3 regions of the Enterobacter cloacae complex sp. HYC033_NIDB genome follow, and region 3 is predicted to be linked to each of the others. Evidence: predicted binding sites of a transcription regulator. Region 3 holds the regulator's gene; each other region holds the start of a gene.

The links. Region 3 encodes Fur, which represses iron uptake genes when iron is present. Its sites were predicted from a motif close to ATAATAATGAGAACNACTATCAA; they were not measured.
Region 1: the regulator Fur is predicted to act here: its motif matches at 3,393-3,415, upstream of O1721_RS09950 (TonB-dependent siderophore receptor).
Region 2: the regulator Fur is predicted to act here: its motif matches at 3,949-3,971, upstream of sufA (Fe-S cluster assembly scaffold SufA).

What each region holds. Positions count from the first base shown of each region.
Region 1 is NZ_CP115123.1:2,077,124-2,083,797, reverse strand. Features, by position in the region: gene entF (enterobactin non-ribosomal peptide synthetase EntF) at 1-1,918, opposite strand, end outside; gene O1721_RS09960 (MbtH family protein) at 1,915-2,127, opposite strand; gene fes (enterochelin esterase) at 2,138-3,337, opposite strand; gene O1721_RS09950 (TonB-dependent siderophore receptor) at 3,484-5,733, shown strand; gene entD (enterobactin synthase subunit EntD) at 5,816-6,505, shown strand; gene O1721_RS09940 (metal ABC transporter permease) at 6,441-6,674, opposite strand, start outside.
Region 2 is NZ_CP115123.1:2,841,219-2,847,892, forward strand. Features, by position in the region: gene fdhF (formate dehydrogenase subunit alpha) at 1-151, opposite strand, end outside; gene O1721_RS13675 (biofilm/acid-resistance regulator YmgB/AriR) at 340-618, opposite strand; gene O1721_RS13680 (hypothetical protein) at 648-968, opposite strand; gene ycgZ (regulatory protein YcgZ) at 973-1,212, opposite strand; gene O1721_RS13690 (diguanylate phosphodiesterase) at 1,552-2,772, shown strand; gene O1721_RS13695 (MerR family transcriptional regulator) at 2,961-3,689, shown strand; gene sufA (Fe-S cluster assembly scaffold SufA) at 4,011-4,379, shown strand; gene sufB (Fe-S cluster assembly protein SufB) at 4,388-5,878, shown strand; gene sufC (Fe-S cluster assembly ATPase SufC) at 5,888-6,634, shown strand; gene sufD (Fe-S cluster assembly protein SufD) at 6,609-6,674, shown strand, end outside.
Region 3 is NZ_CP115123.1:2,182,413-2,189,086, forward strand. Features, by position in the region: gene O1721_RS10450 (ADP-ribosylglycohydrolase family protein) at 1-43, opposite strand, end outside; gene O1721_RS10455 (LacI family DNA-binding transcriptional regulator) at 77-1,078, opposite strand; gene chiP (chitoporin ChiP) at 1,589-2,986, shown strand; gene chiQ (ChiQ/YbfN family lipoprotein) at 3,034-3,360, shown strand; gene fur (ferric iron uptake transcriptional regulator) at 3,503-3,949, opposite strand; gene fldA (flavodoxin FldA) at 4,241-4,771, opposite strand; gene ybfE (LexA regulated protein) at 4,927-5,214, opposite strand; gene ybfF (esterase) at 5,343-6,116, opposite strand; gene seqA (replication initiation negative regulator SeqA) at 6,300-6,674, shown strand, end outside.

The DNA of each region.
Region 1 (6,674 bases), 110 kb from region 3:
TGCACGGCGTTTTCTGCGCCACCACGTCATGCGCCGCCAGTGGATAATGATCCTGCATCCACTTCAGGCGGTTAACGATGGCGGTATGGCCGACCATCACCCCTTTTGGACGCCCCGTCGAACCGGAGGTAAATATGATGTACGCGGTCTGCTCCGGCTTCGCCAGTCGCAGAGGTTCAGCATCGGTGGCCGGTAATAGTGTGTTGTAACTAAAGGTGGCGATCGGCAGATCGTTAAAGCGCGGAAGCTGCTCGTCGGTGGTAATGAGCAGCGACGGCTTCGCGTCCTCCAGCATCATCCGCAGACGGTCATCCGGGTAACCGGTATCCAGCGGCAGCCAGGCGGCGCCTGCTTCAACAATCCCGTGCAGCGCCAGGGTCAGGAACACCGAGCGCGGGAGCGCCACCGCCACGCTGTCGCCCGGCTTCACGCCGCGCGCGCGCAGCAGGTTTGCCAGCGCGACCACCTGCTCGCGCAGCTGGCGGTAGTTCAGTTCAGTATGGGCATCCGCCAGCGCGGGGGCGTCCGGCGTTTTGCTCGCCTGCTCCGCCACAAGATCCGCCAGCGTGGTGGACGGCAGCGCCAGCCCGGTATCGTTGATGCGCGCCAGCCGGGCGTATTCCTGCTCTGATACGGTTTCCACGTCGCCACAGCGCAGGTCCGGATTGGCGGCAAACTGCGTCAGCATTGCGTTCAGGCGCGCCGCGTGCCCCTTCAGCGTCGCCTCGTCGTAACGCTGCCCGTTGGCGAGGATCTCAATGCTCAGTCCGCCCTGCTCGTCCGGGAACAGCGCCAGCTCCAGATCGTTCACCGGGCCGGTTGCCAGCGTGTGGGTAATGGCCTCCACGCCGTCGATATTCAGCTGATAATCGAACACCTTGACGTTCAGCACCGGACCAAAAAGGGCTTCGTCGCCTGCGGCACGTCCGCTGTCGCGCACGATCTGCTCGGCGTCGTAACGCTGATGGCGGCGCATCTTTTTCAGCTGGTTCGCCAGGCGCAGCGCCAGTTCCGGCAGGCTCTCCTGCGGGCGAATATTCACCGCCAGCGGCAGGACGTTGAGCACCGGTCCGGTCGCGGTCAGCGCGGCGGAGCCCATGCGGCGCATAAAGATAAACCCGGCGGCGTAGTCCAGCCGTCCGGTCAGGCGGCCCAGCCACAGCGCCACCAGCGCAAGGGCCAGATCGGTACGCTGCGCCTGGCCTGCCTTCTGTGCAAGCTGGCTGAACGCACGGCCGTCCATCGCAATTTTCAGGCGCAGGATATCGGTGGTGGCGGCGCGTCCCGGCAGCGGCGCGGAAGAGAGCGAGACCGGAGAAGGAAGCTGTTTGCGTTGTTCGGCCCAGAAAGCACCGTCGCGCTGATACGCCTCGCTGTCGCGATAGCGCTGATACTCCTCCACCACCTCGGCGAACGGGGTGAACGGCGAGGCCGGCGTGGATTCACCTTTCTGCCACGCAGCGTAAATGGCGGCGATCTGACGGGTAATAGCAGGGAAGCTGAAGCCATCTACCACCAGATGATGATACCGCTGATACCAGTACCAGTGGCTTTCTCCCACCTGGATCAGCTGGTGAAACGCCAGCGGCTGACCGCTGTCGACGCGCAGGTTCTGGTTGAGATCGGCCTCCATCAGCGCCACGGCGGCGTCGTGGGAGTCAACGCGCACGATGGACGGCTCCGGCAGGAGCATGGCCTCATCGATCCACTGCCACACCTCACCGTTATCTTCGGCAAAACGCATCCGCAGGGTGTCGGCCTGCATCATGCCTTCAGCGATGGCTTTTGCCAGCAATGGCGCATCGATAGCGCCTTTCAGCTCGGTGTAGTGCGCGACGCTCCAGGCGTTTGGCAGGGAGGAAAGCTGCTCTGCCATCCAGATCCCCGGCTGGGCGGCGACAAGAGGGAGACGGTTCATGCGCGCTTCCCCGCAAAACATGACGGCTCAAGCGTCTGCCACTGTTCCGCCAGCCACTGCTGGCACGCCTCCTGAGATTGCGGTTCGCAGACCACGCGCCAGCCCGCGGGCAACTCGCACTGCTGCGGCCACAGGCTGTACTGCCCCTGGTCATTTTGCAAAATGGCGAACTGTCCCTGCGGATTATCGAAAGGATTGCTGAATTCCATACAGACTCCGTTATTGAATAAGCGGCTGCCAGAGGGTCATCAGCCCCTGCGTCAGCCCACCGCGCCAGCAAAGCGCATCGTGTCCGCCGTCAACCTGACGCCAGAAAACCGGTTGCTGAGTGTATAGTTCGGCGAGGATCGCCTGGTTTGCGCGCAAAATAAGCGGCTCGTTGCGCCCGGCCTCAAGGACGATGCGCAGCCCGCGAGCGGTTTTGTCACCCGCTTTGAGTTGTTCGATGAGCAGCCCGTCCTGCTGCGCGCCGCGGTGCGGCCACCAGTAGGATCCGGACTGGCTGAGGATGCAGCCAAAACGCTGCGGCCAGTTGAGGCCCGCATAGAGGGAAGAGAGCCCGCCGAAGCTCTGACCCGCCACCACGGTATGGTCGGCGCGGTCGCTGAACGGGGCCATGCTTTTCACCTGCGGGAGAAGTTCGTCCTGCACCGCCAGCCAAAAATCAGGGTTACACGGCAGCTCGCGGCTGCGGTGTGCGGTGTCAATCACGTCGATTAAGACATAGACCGCAGGCGGTAGTTTGCCTTCATGGGTGAGCGACGCCAGCGCAGGCCAGACGGGCATGCTTTCGGCCCAGAACTGCCCGTCGAGCAGCACCGCCAGCGGGCGCTCGGGGCTTTCATCCCCGGTGGTAAAAATCCACACGCGGCGACGGTTCTTCAGACGCGCGCTGTGCCACTCAATGCAGACAGGCTTTTTGTAAGGGGTATCGGGATGGTTCCAGCCGGGCTGTACGGGCGCCTCCGGCATCTCCAGCGCCGAGACGGCGTGCCCGCGCCCGCCGCGCCAGCTCTGGGCATTCAGCGGGTCGGACACCGCGTGCGGCAACAGTTTGCGCCAGCCTTCGCGCAGCGCCATGCGGTCCGGCTGATCGCCTTCAAACACTGCGCTGGCAAAATCGTTTTCATTGTCGGAGGGGATAAAACAGTAGCTGCCGCGCCATTCGGGGTTGAACTCGCCCTGCCACTGCCAGACGTCGGTATCCGGGATACGTTCAAGGGACTGCGGACGGGCATTTTGATGGTGATCGGTCACACCGGTGACGTAGAGCCAGACGCGTTTAACCGTCGACGTTTTCTGCGTTCCCGCCGGGTCCCGCCACCAGAATGTCACGCGATAGTTTTCCTGATGACGTTCCCGTTCCGGCCCGTCTTTCGCCTGCCACCACGCTTCACTTCCGGTTGTTAACGCCGTCACCCTTATAACCCCATGTTTAACAGTCTTTTTTGTTTCAGAGCAAATTTTATTGATAATATTATTGATAACTATTTGCATTTGCAATAGCGTAATGCCCGCGCTGTGGGAAGCGCGCTCATTAAATAACCATAAAAGCGGGACGTACAATGAATAAGAAGATTCACTCTCTGGCCTTGCTGGTCAATTTAGGGATTTATGGTGTCGCGCTGCCCGTCATGGCAGACGACAACACCGCCTCCGCGCAGCATGAAGACACCATGGTGATCACCGCCGCCGAGCAGAATTTGCAGGCGCCGGGCGTGTCGACCATCACCGCCGACGAGATCCGCAAAAACCCGCCCGCGCGCGACGTGGCGGAAATCATCCGCACCATGCCGGGCGTTAACCTGACCGGCAACTCCACCAGCGGCCAGCGCGGGAATAACCGTCAGATTGACATTCGCGGCATGGGCCCGGAAAACACCCTGATCCTGATCGACGGCAAGCCGGTCACCAGCCGCAACTCCATCCGTCTGGGCTGGCGCGGCGAGCGTGATACCCGCGGCGATACCGGCTGGGTCCCGCCGGAGATGATCGAGCGCATCGAAGTGATCCGTGGCCCGGCTGCTGCCCGCTACGGTAACGGTGCGGCGGGCGGCGTGGTGAACATCATCACCAAAAAATTTGACGACCAGTGGCACGGCTCCTGGAACACCTACCTGAATGCGCCAGAGCATAAAGACGAAGGTTCCACCAAACGCACTAACTTCAGCCTGAGCGGCCCGCTGGGCGGGGATTTCAGCTTCCGCATGTACGGTAACCTGGATAAAACCCAGGCCGACGCCTGGGACATTAACCAGGGCCATCAGTCTGACCGTACCGGCGCATATGCCGACACGCTGCCGGCAGGCCGTGAAGGGGTCGAGAATAAAGACATCAACGGCGTGGTGCGCTGGGATTTTGCGCCTATGCAGTCCCTGGAGTTTGAGGCGGGATACAGCCGCCAGAACAACCTTTACGCGGGCGATACCCAGAATACCAACAACGACAACAGCTCAAGCGGGCTGGTGAAGAAGAACTACGGTAAAGAGACTAACCGTATCTATCGTCAGAACTTCGCCGTGACCTGGAACGGCGGCTGGGATAACGGCATTACCACCAGCAACTGGGCGCAGTACGAGCACACCCGCAACTCGCGTCTGGGCGAAGGCCTGGCGGGCGGTCTGGAAGGCCTGTTCAACAGCAATAAATTCACCGATACCGACCTGGCCGACGTGATGCTGCACAGCGAAATCAACCTGCCGATTGATTTCATTGTGAACCAGAACCTGACGCTCGGCACCGAGTGGAACCAGCAGCGCATGAAGGACTCGACCTCCTTCACGCAAACCCAGCAGGGCGGCACCATTCCGGGCATGAGCGAAGACCGTAGCCCGTACACTTCAGCGGAGATCTTCTCCCTGTTTGCCGAAAACAACATGGAGCTGACCGACAGCACCATGCTGACCCCTGCCCTGCGCTTCGACCACCACACCATTGTGGGTAATAACTGGAGCCCGTCCCTGAACCTGTCGCAGGGTCTGGGGGATGACTTCACCCTGAAGATGGGCATCGCGCGCGCCTATAAAGCGCCAAGCCTGTATCAGACCAACCCGAACTACCTGCTGTATAGTAAAGGCCAGGGCTGCTACGCCAGTTCCGACGGCGTGGGCTGCTACATGATGGGTAACGACGACCTGAAAGCGGAAACCAGTATCAACAAAGAGATTGGCCTGGAGTGGAAACGCGACGGCTGGCTGGCGGGCGTGACCTGGTTCCGCAACGACTACCGCAACAAGATTGAAGCGGGCTACGCGCCGATTGGCCAGACGTCCACCGGCAAAGTCACCACCGATATCTACCAGTGGGAAAACGTGCCGAAGGCGGTAGTGGAAGGTCTGGAAGGCTCCCTGAACGTGCCGGTCAGCGACACCATCAACTGGACCAACAACATCACCTACATGCTGCAAAGCAAGAACAAGGAGACCGGCGATCGTCTGTCGATCATCCCGGAGTACACGCTGAACTCCACCCTGAGCTGGCAGGTACGTCAGGATGTGTCATTGCAGTCGACCTTCACCTGGTACGGCAAGCAGCAGCCGAAGAAGTACAACTACAAAGGTCAGCCGGTGACCGGGTCTGAGAAAGACGAAGTCAGCCCGTACAGCATCGTTGGCCTGAGCGCGACCTGGGACGTGACCAAAAACGTCAGCCTGACCGGCGGCGTGGACAACGTCTTCGACAAGCGCCAGTGGCGCGCAGGTAACGCCCAGACCACGGGTAATACCACGACGGGTGCGTATATGTACGGTGCGGGTGCGTATACGTATAATGAACCGGGCCGTACCTGGTATATGAGCGTGAATACGAGGTTCTGATATAGGCAATGACTTCCCCCTCTCCCTGTGGGAGAGGGCCGGGGTGAGGGCATCAGGCCGCACAATACTGAAGGGAAAAACCATGCACACCACCCACAGCACATTTTCTCTCGCCGGCCACACCCTCCACCGCATCACTTTCGACCCCGCCACCTTTACCGACGCCGATCTCCTCTGGCTCCCCCATCACGCGCAGCTTGCTGACGCCGGACGCAAACGCAAGGCCGACCACCTGGCAGGCCGCATCGCCGCCGCGCACGCCTTACCTGACCACACCATGCCCGCCATCGGCCCCAGCGGGGAACCGCTCTGGCCGCAAGGTATTTCCGGCAGCATCACCCACAGCGGCACGCAGGCGATAGCCGTCGTCACGCAATACCCGGCGCTTATCGGCATCGATTGTGAAACGATCCTCTTCGAAAACGAAGCCAGGGAAATCAAAGACGGCATTATTGATACGCAGGAAGAACCTGTGCTTTCCCGCCAGGGATACCCGTTCGCCCTCGCCCTGACGCTGGTCTTCAGCGCCAAAGAGAGCCTGTTTAAGGCCCTCTTTCCGCAGGTACAGGCCTGGATGGGTTTTGACAGCGCCCGCGTTACCAGGCTCGACGACAAGACGCTCACGCTGGCGTTGACCCGTCAACTGGCAGGCTTTGAAGAAGGCACCGCCTTCCGCCTGCACTGGCAGCAGCACGGCGAACAGGTCATCACCCTGCTGTCACACGCTCCTGGCGACGAGCCTTCACGCTGGTCACCACAAACGTCACGATAAACACCATCGCGAACAGGACCACAATGGTCGGCGCAGGCGCGCTGTCGAGATAAAACGAGGCATAAACGCCGCTTACCGACACCAGCGCTGAAACGGCGACCGCCACCAGCAGCGCCATGTGAAAGCGTCGGGTAATCAGCACCGCCACGGCGCCGGGCGCAATCAGCAG
Region 2 (6,674 bases), 660 kb from region 3:
AGTCCCAGCCGTAGAACCCTTTCAGGCAAAGCGTGCCCTGATTGGTTACGCCATCAGCGGCTTCGGCACGGATAATGCGGTTATTTTTTACGACGAGGTTTAGTTTGCAGCCTGCACCGCAGTAGGGGCAGACGCTGGCGATTTTTTTCATCAATAACAGACCTGTTAAGAAATGAAGCAATGTTTACTGGAAAGCCCAGTCCCTTAGCGGACTAAGCAGGATCCATGCCACATTCAGCGTTCTTGATTAACAGGGCGTTTGTGGAGAGAGGGTGTGTCATCGTCAGTATGTTCGTCACAATTGACGATGACACGCTATCCGCAGGGATGGGGGAGGCGTTAAAGATCGTCCATGGTGTAACCGACGACAATTTCCAGCGTCTTGCGGATCACATCCGCCTTAACGACATCGTCGGTGGATTCCAGCGTCTGGATTAGCCAGAGAATGATCGCTTTGTTGGTCAAATGACCTTCGGAAGCAAGAACACAACGAACCGCAGTCGAAAAAATGGCAGACTCTTCAGCAAAGCGATCGCCTGCGTGACGGAAATACTCCGACAACGCGCTATCTAAAAAGGCGGAGTGGTATTCGGGTTGAAGCTGAATATTTTGTCTCATTTGTTCTCACCGTAGCTGTAAAGTTGTAGTCAATGTATCTTTTTAGGATCGGACGGTTTTCCATTTCCAAATAACGGCACTACATTGTCTCGGTTATTTTTGAGAGATCCCTCTCTCTGTATTCGTCCTTGTGCGGTTCTGCGACCTTTAAAAGCGACCGTGCCAGAGCTGATTTCAGCTATCACTCGCGCTAATGTCTCCCGCCGCTGGGGATCCGTTTCATATGCTTGCATGTTACGCAGACGCTGAACCAATCCCTCGGTCGTCACGGGACCGCGCTCCTTCAAAAGTGAAAGAGCGGCTTCTCCAATAAGCTTGTCGATCAGTCTGTCCGCATCACTGCTGTTCATGACATTAACGTTCGAAGAGCAGGCCAAGAAGCATGTGATAATGATGTTCCTCTTCCGGGCCATTGGCCTTTTCAAGGCGACTCAACAGTTTTGTGCAGAGCGATTTGCGATTCAGATTTCGCCCGTCGCTAAGGATTTCAACAACAACCTGACCCAATGTTTCCTGTTGGGTTGGAAGCGCGGCTTTTTCGAAATACTGCGCAATCGCTGTTGCCGAGTCTGCGAGGTGTCCGTTCTGCTGCATGTTTCGCTCCTGTAAATTTTCGTAATCAGTAACGTTACATTTAAGGTATACATAATTTTCAAATCTGTACATTTAAAATGTACAATTTTTTAAATATTTTATAATATATTTTATAAAATCATTATTTATCAGACGCTTATTCTTATACGATTTACTGCGGGATTCACAAGATATATTGTACAATCCGAAGCGGCGTCGCAGAGTTGTACAAGCCCGTAAATGACGCAAAAAAGCCATGTAAATCGTTGAGATGTAAATTATTTGTTGGGCAATTAATGTGCTATAACAGAGTTTTCCCCACGTGTTTTCGTGGTCACCCCTTCAATCTTCAGGATTAGCATGCTCACAACCATCATTTACCGCAGTCATATCTGCGAGGACGTTCCAGTGAAAGCGCTGGAAGACATGGTCGCTGCTGCAAATTGTAGAAATCGCCAGTTCGATGTGACGGGGATTTTGCTGTTTAACGGCACACACTTTTTTCAGTTACTTGAAGGGCCCGCTGATAACGTTAAGGAGATCTATGAGCTCATCTGCCGTGACCCACGGCATCACAACGTGGTCGAATTGTTAAGCGATCACGGGCCTTCAAGACGTTTTGGCAACGTGGGTATGGAGCTCTTTGACCTTCGTCAGTACGATACCGACGAAGTGCTGCAACAGGTTCTTGATAAAGGCACAACCCGCTATCAGCTGACCTATAACGATCGCGCCCTGCAATTTTTCCGCACCTTCGTTGAGGCCACTGAAAAAGCCAACTACTTTGAGCTGCCTCCGGCTGACGCCTGGGAGTTTGTCACCGAAAACACGCCGTTATCCTCCCAGCCGACAGTAGTGGCAAAGGGCGCGGACTGTAGTTTCGCATTTCAACCTATCGTCGATCCGTTTATGCAGCAGGTAGTTTCCTGGGAAGCCCTGATCCGCACGCCGTCCGGTGAGTCCCCGGAAAGCTATTTTGCCAACCTGTCGCGTGAGGCGCTGTACGAATCGGATCTGAAGAGTAAACAGGTGGCTTTGTCGATGGCCAGCGCGCTGGGCCTACAGACTCAAACGTTGTCCATTAATCTGCTGCCGATGACGCTGGTCAATGTTCCTGGCGCCGTCGATTTTTTACTGACGGCAATTGAGGCGAACGGTTTTGTGCCGGAGCAAATTGTGGTCGAGTTCACCGAGAGCGAGGCGATCTCGCGCTTCGAAGAGTTCACCAGCGCGGTCAGACAGCTTAAAAGCGCCGGGATCAGCGTGGCCATCGATCACTTTGGCGCGGGATTCGCCGGTCTGCAACTGCTGGCCCAGTTTCAGCCGGACAGAATCAAGATCAACCGTGATTTGATTGCCAACGTGCACAAGAGCGGCCCGCGTCAGGCGATCATTCAGTCAATTATTAAATGCTGCGCGTCCCTGGAAATTCTGTTCTGTGCGGTAGGCGTAGAGTTGGCTGAAGAGTGGATGTGGCTGGAATCTGCCGGGATTTCTCAGTTCCAGGGGCACCTTTTCGCCAGCCCGCGCCTGGGGGGCATACCGGCGATTGCCTGGCCCGAGAAAAAGTACGATTTATAAAAACCTGTACGTAACTCTTAAAAGTGACCTGTACGTACGGCTAAATTTATACAACAATACATTAACGAGTGAGTGGTTCGTTGAGCCATTCACTTGTCTCAGAACGAGGAGTTAGTTATACAAATGATTTGTACAATCTGATAAGGTTGGTTTGGTTAGGTATGGAAGTATTGTGCGTGAGGGAGTTAATGGCCTATTACAGTATCGGCGAAGTGGCCGAACGATGCGGTATCAACCCCGTTACGCTGCGTGCCTGGCAGCGCCGTTATGGATTGTTGAAGCCGCAGCGAAGCGAAGGGGGTCATCGTCAGTTTGACGATGAAGATATCCTGCGTATCGAAGAGATCAAACGCCTGATGAAAACGGGTGTTTCGGTCGGTAAAGTAAAAGCGCTTCTTGAAAATACAGAAGTAATGACTCAGGGGAACTGGGCATCTTTTCAGGAAGAGATGTTAACCGTTCTGCGCTATGCCAGTCCGGCAAAACTGCGCGCCAAAATCGGCGAGTTCCGCCGTGACCATGCGATGGATGTTCTGATAGATAACATCATCACCCCTGTGCGGCAGCGAATGAACCAGGACCAGAATACGGTGCGTCACATGGCGAGCCTGCTGGACGGTGTCCTGATTGAGTTTGCCGTTGCAAGCCTGGGTGAGTCGCGAAAAAAAGCAGGTAAGGATGCGCTGCTTATTGGGTGGGAGTGCGACGACCGTACGCATTTGTGGCTGGAAGCGGCCCGTCTTGCCTACAAAGGCTGGCATATCGACGTGCTGGCTGAGCCGATTGATTCTCCACGTCCTGAACTCTTCCCCGGGCAAAAAATCTTCGTCTGGACCGGTAAAGCGCCTACGCCTCGTCAGCAGGAGCAGCTCGACCACTGGCGTGAACAGGGTTTCGCCGTTTCGTTCCATCACTGATGTTAAGGGGTCCGTCAGGGCCTTTTTGTCTTTTCGAGTCAGCTTTCTTATTGGAAGATAGCTATCTCAAAAATAGGTATTTCCAATACAATTTTTATCATTGCCCGTCACCTTACCGCCTTTCTTATGAAATGCATTATTTATCAATACATTGAACAAATCTAACCATCCCATCCGCATCCCGTCACAGGGTCTATGCTTAATGAAAGTAGCCAAAAAGGGCGGTTTAGCCCAAAGCCCCTGCTCGCAGGGGGTTGAAGTGATAATCGTTATCACTAACATGGTGTTATGCCCTGGTGGCTTATCAGATGAGGTGGACCTATGGAACTGCATTCAGAAACCTTCAATCCGGCCGATTTTGCCTGGCGTGGCTTAACGCTGACGCCCGCGGCGGCGGCGCATATTCATGAGCTGGTGGCAAAAAATCCCGACATCCTCGGCGTACGCTTAGGCGTTAAGCAGACTGGCTGCGCGGGATTTGGCTACGTGCTGGATACCGTAACCGAACCTGAAAAGGACGATCTGGTCTTTGAAACCGACGGTGCAAAGTTATACGTCGCGCTACAGGCGATGCCGTTTATCGATGGAACCGAAGTCGACTACGTTCGGGAAGGTTTAAACCAGTTATTCAAATTTCATAACCCGAAAGCCCAGAACGAATGCGGCTGCGGCGAAAGCTTTGGGGTATAGGCGGTACTATGTCTCGTAATACTGAAGCAACGAGTGATGTAAACACCTGGAGCGGCGGACACCTCAACTATAAAGAGGGTTTCTTTACGCAGCTGCAAACCGATGAGCTGGCGAAAGGCATCAACGAAGAGGTCGTGCGCGCCATTTCGGCGAAACGTAACGAGCCGGAGTGGATGCTGGAGTTTCGCCTGAGCGCATTCCGCGCGTGGCTGGAGATGGAAGAACCCCACTGGCTGAAAGCGCATTACGATAAGCTGAACTATCAGGATTACAGTTACTACTCTGCGCCCTCCTGCGGCAGCTGTGATGACACCTGCGCCTCGCAACCTGGTGCTGTTCAGCAAACCGGCGCGGAGAACAGCTTCCTGAGCAAAGAAGTTGAAGAAGCGTTTAATCAGCTCGGCGTGCCCGTGCGCGAAGGCAAAGAGGTGGCGGTAGACGCCATATTTGACTCCGTCTCGGTGGCAACCACCTACCGTGAAAAACTGGCGGAGCAGGGGATCATTTTCTGTTCCTTTGGTGAAGCCATTCACGATCACCCGGAGCTGGTGAAAAAGTACATTGGTACCGTGGTGCCGAGTAACGATAACTTCTTCGCGGCACTGAATGCGGCGGTGGCGTCAGACGGTACCTTTATCTACGTGCCGAAAGGCGTGCGCTGCCCGATGGAGCTCTCGACCTATTTCCGCATCAATGCGGAAAAAACCGGCCAGTTTGAACGCACCATCCTGGTGGCCGATGAAGGCAGCTACGTCAGCTATATCGAAGGCTGTTCGGCGCCGGTGCGCGACAGCTACCAGCTGCACGCGGCAGTGGTGGAGGTGATCATCCATAAAGATGCGGAAGTGAAGTACTCTACGGTACAGAACTGGTTCCCGGGCGACGGCAACACCGGTGGTATTCTGAACTTCGTCACCAAGCGTGCGCTGTGCGAAGGCGAAAACAGCAAAATGTCCTGGACGCAGTCAGAAACCGGCTCCGCCATTACCTGGAAATACCCGAGCTGTATTCTGCGCGGCGACAACTCCATCGGTGAGTTTTACTCCGTGGCGCTGACCAGCGGTCATCAGCAGGCCGATACCGGCACCAAGATGATCCACATCGGTAAAAACACCAAATCGACCATCATCTCCAAAGGGATCTCTGCCGGTCACAGCCAGAACAGCTATCGCGGGCTGGTGAAAATCATGCCGACGGCTACCAACGCGCGTAACTTCACCCAGTGTGACTCCATGCTGATTGGCGCGGACTGCGGGGCGCATACCTTCCCGTATGTCGAATGCCGCAATAACAGCGCCCAGCTTGAGCATGAGGCAACTACGTCACGTATTGGTGAAGATCAGCTTTTCTACTGCCTGCAACGCGGGATCAGTGAAGAAGATGCGATTTCAATGATCGTTAACGGCTTCTGTAAGGACGTGTTCTCTGAACTGCCGCTGGAATTTGCCGTTGAAGCCCAGAAACTCCTCGCCATTAGTCTTGAACACAGCGTCGGTTAAGGAAAGCACATGTTAAGCATTAAAGATTTACAGGTTAGCGTGGAAGAGAAAGAGATCCTGCGTGGCCTCAATTTTGACGTCAAACCGGGTGAAGTTCACGCCATCATGGGGCCAAACGGCTCCGGGAAAAGTACGCTTTCAGCGACGCTGGCAGGACGCGAAGATTATGAAGTTACCAGCGGCTCCGTTGAGTTTAACGGCAAAGATCTGCTGGAGATGTCGCCGGAAGAGCGTGCCGGCGAGGGCATCTTTATGGCCTTCCAGTATCCGGTGGAAATTCCGGGCGTCAGCAACCAGTTCTTCCTGCAAACCGCGCTGAACGCGGTGCGCAAGTATCGCGGCCTTGAGGCGCTGGATCGCTTTGACTTCCAGGATCTGATGGAAGAGAAGATCAAGCTGCTGAAAATGCCGGAAGATCTGCTGACCCGCTCGGTAAACGTGGGTTTCTCCGGCGGTGAGAAGAAACGTAACGATATTCTGCAAATGGCGGTTCTGGAACCGGCGCTGTGCATTCTCGATGAGACCGATTCAGGGCTGGATATCGATGCCCTGAAGATCGTTGCCGACGGGGTGAACTCCCTGCGTGACGGCAACCGCTCATTTATCATCGTGACTCACTATCAGCGAATTCTGGACTACATCAAACCGGACTATGTCCACGTGCTTTACCAGGGACGCATTGTGAAATCCGGTGACTTTACGCTGGTTAAACAACTGGAGGAGCAGGGTTATGGCTGGCTTACCGAACAGCAGTAATGCACTTCAGCAGTGGCACCGGCTGTTTGAAGCGCAGGGT
Region 3 (6,674 bases):
CCCCAGCGTAAACGCGCTGGTAATAATCTGAAGGTAATTCCATTTTTTCATCCTTTTCTCTGTAATTAATCGCCAGTCAGGCGGATTCCCTTTTTACCAGGCGGTAGGGCATTTCGGTTGTGCTTCCCGGTGAATCCTGTTCCCCGGACAGGTGATTCATCAGGATTTCACCGGCTTTTTGTCCGATTAGTTCCGGAAAGTGGGCGATAGTGGTCAGGGAAGGGGTGACCAGTCCGGCCGAGGGGATATCATCAAAACCGACCACGGCAAGCTGCCCGGGAATGGTTATTCCCGTCTCTCTTGCCGCCCGCATCACGCCGATAGCCATTACATCGTTGGCGGCAAAGATAGCGTCCGGGCGAGGAACATTGCGGAAAAGTGATAGTGCGGACTGATAGCTGGTAGGTTCTGAGAAATCTGCTTGCATAAGAATTTGTGGCGTAAGGCCAGCCTGCACCATCGCCTGCTGATAGCCTTTCACACGGGCACCAGCCGGGCCGCCAGCGCCTGCGATCATACAGATGTGTTTGTGCCCCTGAGCCAGCAGATATTCGACAGCGCGGCGGGCGGCAGCGGTGTTGTCGATAAAAATATTGTGTAACGGCAAATTCCCGGCGGTTTTATACTCCGCTTCAATCCGGACGATGGGAAAACCGGCCATGAGATAGGGTTCAAAATCATTAACGCCGGCATGAAAAAAAGTGCCAATTACGGCATCGACGCGCCCCTGAGCCGACCAGTTCAGAAAATGCAGTTCCCTTTCCCGCACAGCATCGGTACTGGCAACGATGACATCATAACGATGGGCATCCATCACCGATTGCACCCCGCGTATCAGCGAGGCATAAAACGGGTTGGCAATGTCCGGAATAATACAGGCCACGGACAGTGTTTTATTGGTTTTCAATGCCTGGGCGAAGCGGTTTGGTACATAGCCCAGTTGTTTCGCCGCGTTTTCCACTCTGGCAACTGTCTCCTGGGGATAGGCGTGTTTTCCCATGCCTAACACTACTGAGACCACCGCCTGAGAAACTCCCGCCAGTGCAGCGACATCGCGTTGCGTCATTCTTTTTGCCATATGTGCGCCAACTTATACGTATAACCTGACCACATAATCAATGAGGTCTTTTGGCGGCGTCAAGACGAGAAACAGTAAAAACAGACGGTTAATTTAGAAAAAGCGAGCAATCTCACATCCTTTAACGGGTATTGTCAGAGTAAGGGAGAACCCGCTTTGCGCAGCGAATTAATAACAATTCAAAATTTATTATTTTCATAAATGATTTCAATTAAAAAATAAACATCTCAAATGTTTAAACGATGAAACCGATTGCATGTTTATGGAAATAAAAGGTTTTCTGTCAAACGCCCGCATTTTTGGAGTTATGAATGAAATGTAACAGAAAACGATGAAATATGTGCGGTTGCTCATATTCTTACATTCCCGTTACAGAAAGAGATTGATAATTCGCGTCGCGAAAAATAGTCTAACCATTGTAGTCAACGAGGTTTTTCTCAACGCTACTTTTTTATTTTTTCGCTGTTTGCCTTTGGTAACAGCAATTTATACGTCAAAGAGGATAAACATATGCGTACGTTCAGTGGCAAACGTTGTGCGCTGGCGCTGGCTATCGCCGGTGTGACAGCAATGTCGGGCCTGGTGGTTGCGCCAGAGGCAAAAGCAGCAGGTTTCATTGAAGATTCCACCCTCACGGGCGGTATTTATTACTGGCAGCGTGAGCGTGACCGTAAAGACGTCACTGAAGATAGATACAAAACCAACCTTTCTCACTCGACCTGGAACGCCAACCTGGATTTCCAGTCGGGATATGCCGCCGATATGTTCGGGATCGATATTGCCGCGTTCACCGCAATTGAAATGGCCGAAAATGGCGACAGCGGCCATCCGAACGAAATTGCGTTCTCCTCCAGCAATAAAGCCTACGACGAAGACTGGTCCGGCGATAAAAGCGGAATCAGCCTGTATAAAGCGGCTGCAAAATTCAAATATGGTCCGGTCTGGGCGCGTGGAGGTTATATCCAGCCAACCGGTCAGACGCTGTTAGCACCGCACTGGAGCTTTATGCCAGGTACCTATCAGGGTGCGGAAGCCGGTGCTAATTTTGACTACGGCGATGCGGGGGCGTTGAGCTTCTCCTATATGTGGACCAACGAGTACAAAGCGCCGTGGCACATTGAGATGGACAAGTTCTATCAGAATGATAAAAAAACCAAAGTTGATTATCTCCACTCGCTGGGGGCGAAGTACGACTTCAAAAACGATCTGGTGCTGGAAGCTGCTTTTGGTCAGGCTGAAGGCTATATCGATCAGTACTTTGCTAAAGCCAGCTACAAATTTGATATCGCGGGTAGCCCGCTGAGCACCAGCTATCAGTTCTACGGTACGCGCGACAAAGTCAGTGATGGCAGCGTAAATGATATCTATGACGGCACCGCGTGGTTACAGGCGTTGACCTTCGGCTACAAGGTAGGTCAGGTTGATTTACGTCTGGAGGGAACATGGGTCAAGGCAGAAGGGCAGCAGGGCTACTTCCTGCAACGTATGACGCCAACCTACGCCTCTTCCAATGGTCGTCTGGATATCTGGTGGGATAACCGCTCTGACTTCAACGCCGACGGCGAAAAGGCGGTCTTCTTCGGCGCAATGTATGACCTGAAGAACTGGAACCTGCCTGGCTGGGCGGTGGGTGCGTCCTACGCGTACGCCTGGGACGCGAAGCCAGCAGATATGGCTACGCCAGACGCCTACTACGATCCGAACTACCGTCTGAAAGAGTCTTCATACAGCCTGGATGCGATTTACACCCTTCAGGAGGGCCGTGCGAAAGGCACGATGTTCAAACTGCACTTCACCCAGTATGACAACCACTCCGATATCCCGAGCTACGCGGGCGGTTACGGCAACATCTTCCAGGATGAACGTGACGTGAAATTCATGGTCATTGCGCCATTCACAATCTTCTGATGAACACGCAGGCGGGCGAAATCCCGCCTGCATGGAGACTGCATATGATGAAAAAAATGGTAATCGTTGCGCTGCTGGCATCGGGGCTGGTGGCGTGTGCGCAGGATCAGGCGCAGAAAGAAGACTTCCGTCTGAAGGAGGCGTATAGCGCCTGCATCAATACAGCACAAGGATCGCCAGAGAAGATTGAAGCCTGCCAGAGCGTGCTGAATGTGCTGAAAAAAGAGAAAGCGCATGAGCAGTTTGCGACGCAGGAAAATGTTCGCGTGATGGATTACCAGGCCTGTATCCAGGCGCGGAAAAGCGGTAACGATCAGGAAGTGGCGAAGCGTTGCGATAAGATCTGGGACGAGATTCGCAATAACAATAAATAAGTTGCTTTATGCCCGGTGGCGCTGCGCTTACCGGGCCTACAACGGTGTCACAGCCCGTAGGCCCGGTAAGCGCAGCGCCACCGGACTTTTTTCAGGCAAAAAAAAGCCAACCTTACGGCTGGCTCAGAGTATGAACACGATATTATTTCGCGTCGTGCGCGTGGTCGTCTTCGCGGCAATCGCCTTCAGCGCAGTGACCGTACAGGTACAGGCTGTGGTTGGTCAGGCGGATGCCATGACGGGCGGCGATTTCACGCTGGCGTGATTCAATGGAATCATCGCTAAATTCAATGACCTTGCCACAGTCGAGGCAGATCAGGTGATCGTGGTGATGCTGCTGAGTCAGCTCGAACACGGATTTACCGCCTTCGAAATTATGACGAGTAACAATGCCCGCGTCATCAAACTGGTTCAGCACACGATAGACGGTTGCCAGCCCAATCTCTTCACCCATATCGATAAGACGCTTATAAAGGTCTTCCGCACTGACATGGTGATTGTCTGGCCCCTGAAGCACTTCAAGGATTTTTAACCGAGGAAGCGTTACTTTCAGGCCAGCTTTCTTTAATGCGGTATTGTTGTCAGTCATGCGGAATCTGTCCTGTTGCTAAACGATTCACTTCAAAAGAAGAAGTGACAGAAAATGCACTTGGGATAATGCGTCTCATTATAGAACTGCCATGGCTAAATGAAAACTGCAAGTCTCAAGCAAAGTATGCTTATAAAAACGTGGTATCACCAACAAACTTGTTCGATGGCACCCACTTTTTACCAGGGGGATATTGTACAGGTCTGGGCGAAAAAGTTAAAAGTTTGTAGCAATTAATTTAATCGGTTTTACCTGGAAAACGGGCGCAACCGGAGTTGCGCCGCAGGGATATCAGGCGTTAAGGATATCGTCCAGGTTCAGCTCTTCACGAACCTGCTTAACCCATTTTTCTACACGCTCAGCGGTCAGCTCTGGCTGACGGTCTTCATCAATGGCCAGGCCAACGAAGTGATCGTCATCTGCCAGACCTTTGGACGCTTCGAAATGGTAACCCGCCGTTGGCCAGTGACCGACGATCGCCGCACCGCGTGGCTCAATGATGTCGCGAATAGTGCCCAGCGCATCACAGAAATATTCAGCATAGTCTTCCTGATCGCCACAGCCAAACAGGGCAACCAGCTTGCCGTTGAAGTCTACTTCTTCCAGCGTCGGGAAGAAATCGTCCCAGTCACACTGTGCTTCACCGTAGTACCAGGTCGGGATGCCCAGCAGCAGGATGTCATAGCCCTCGAGATCTTCTTTGCTGCTCTTGGCGATGTCATGCACATCAGCAACGTCTTTACCGAGCTGTTTTTGAATGTTTTTTGCGATATTTTCAGTATTGCCGGTATCACTGCCAAAGAAAATGCCGATGATTGCCATGAGTAAAATAACCTCTTGAAACTTAATGGTATGGTGGCGCAAATTGTCCACGGATAAGGGCAATAATAGCAGAACAGGCAACCCTGCGGAAACAGCTATCACGCAGGACTGCACTCTGTGCTACATGAAAAAGGTAATATTGGGGATTTTCTGACTCACGCCTTGCCGCGTAACGTCTCAAGCTGGGCGATCAGCATCTCTTCGATCAGTTCGCTGCGGCTGATGTTGCGCGCGTCAGCTAATTCGTTAAGCGCATCGACGGCATCGGCATTCAGCTTCAGTTCGACACGCTTAAGCCCACGATTTTTATCGCGTTTAAGCTGGTTGCGTTTATTGATACGCAGCTGTTCATCGCGCGAAAGCGGATTCGTTTTCGGTCGTCCCGGTCGACGCTCATTCGCGAACAGATCTAGTGTCGTACGGTCCGTTTGTTCTTTGGCCATGATTCTGAGACTTCGGGGGAAACACGCCGCCCTGCTAATGCCCGGGCGATAAGCGCGCCATCATACATCACCCAAATCCACACGCCAACGACTGGAAGCCCGTCGTCTTCCGGTCGCTGGCTTTTTAATCAATTCGCTGTATCAGTAAGATAGCGGCGAATGGCGCGCAGGACGGCATCCGGTTTTTCCGCGTGTACCCAGTGCCCGGCACCGGCAATGACGTGAGCGCGAGCTTGCGGGAATTGCGCCAGCAGCGTGTCACGGTACGCGTCAGTGACGTAAGGGGAGTTGCCGCCGCGAATAAAAAGGGTAGGGTGCGGCCAGGCGGGGACGGTTTCCCAGCCCACAATATGCGAATACTGATCCCACAATACCGGGACGTTAAAGCGCCATTGTCCGTCAACAAACGATTTCAGCAGGAACTGAACTACGCCTTCCTCATCAAGATGCTCACGCATAACGGCAGCCGCCTGCTGGCGGGTTGCGACACCCGCTTCGGTGACCGCATTGATGGCGGCAAAAATCTCATCGTGACGGCGAACGTCGTAATTGACGGGCGCAACGTCGATGACCACCAGCCCGGAAATTCGCTCAGGGGCCAGCGCAGTGAGCGCCATCACCGCTTTGCCGCCCATTGAATGCCCGATAAGCGTCGCTTTCTGGATATTATTCGCATCGAGGGTGTCCCGCAGATCCTGCGCCATGGCTGCGTAGGTCATCTCCTCCGAGCGCCCAGAAAGACCGTGATTGCGCATATCAACCTGGAGGATCGCGTGATCGGTCACTAAATCGCGCGCCAGCACACCCAGATTATCCAGGCTACCAAACAGGCCGTGAACCAGTACGATGGGAGAATTATTGTTCGGCGATTGTGCAGTTTGCGCTCGGGTATTCAATTTCATGGCAAAGTTCTTTTTTTAGGTTTGTCAGGTTAGGGTATCATGTTGACCATTCTGCCGCCCGGGGGCAAGGATCCAGTTTAATCTGACTTTTGCCGCCAACCTGGTTTGACGCTATCCGCTGTTGGGATTTGACCTTATAATCTCAACGACTTGTATTCAGATAAGATATCGCACTGGATTAAGATGAAAACAATCGAAGTTGATGACGAACTCTATCAGTATATTGCCAGCCAGACGCGGCATATTGGGGAGAGCGCGTCCGACATTTTACGGCGCATGCTCAAAATTTCCGCCGCCTCACAGCCCACTCCTGTCACTAAAGATGTCGTGTCTCAGCCGAGCGTTGTTGCACAAGTAAAACCTGCCGTCATGCCGGCAAAAGACAAAGTGCGAGCGATGCGCGAGCTGCTGCTGTCCGATGAATATGCCGAGCAGAAAAAGGCGGTTAACCGCTTTATGCTGGTGCTGTCTACACTTTACTCACTGGATAACAACGCATTTGCAGAAGCGACAGAGTCGCTGCACGGTCGCACGCGCGTTTACTTCGCAGGCGACGAG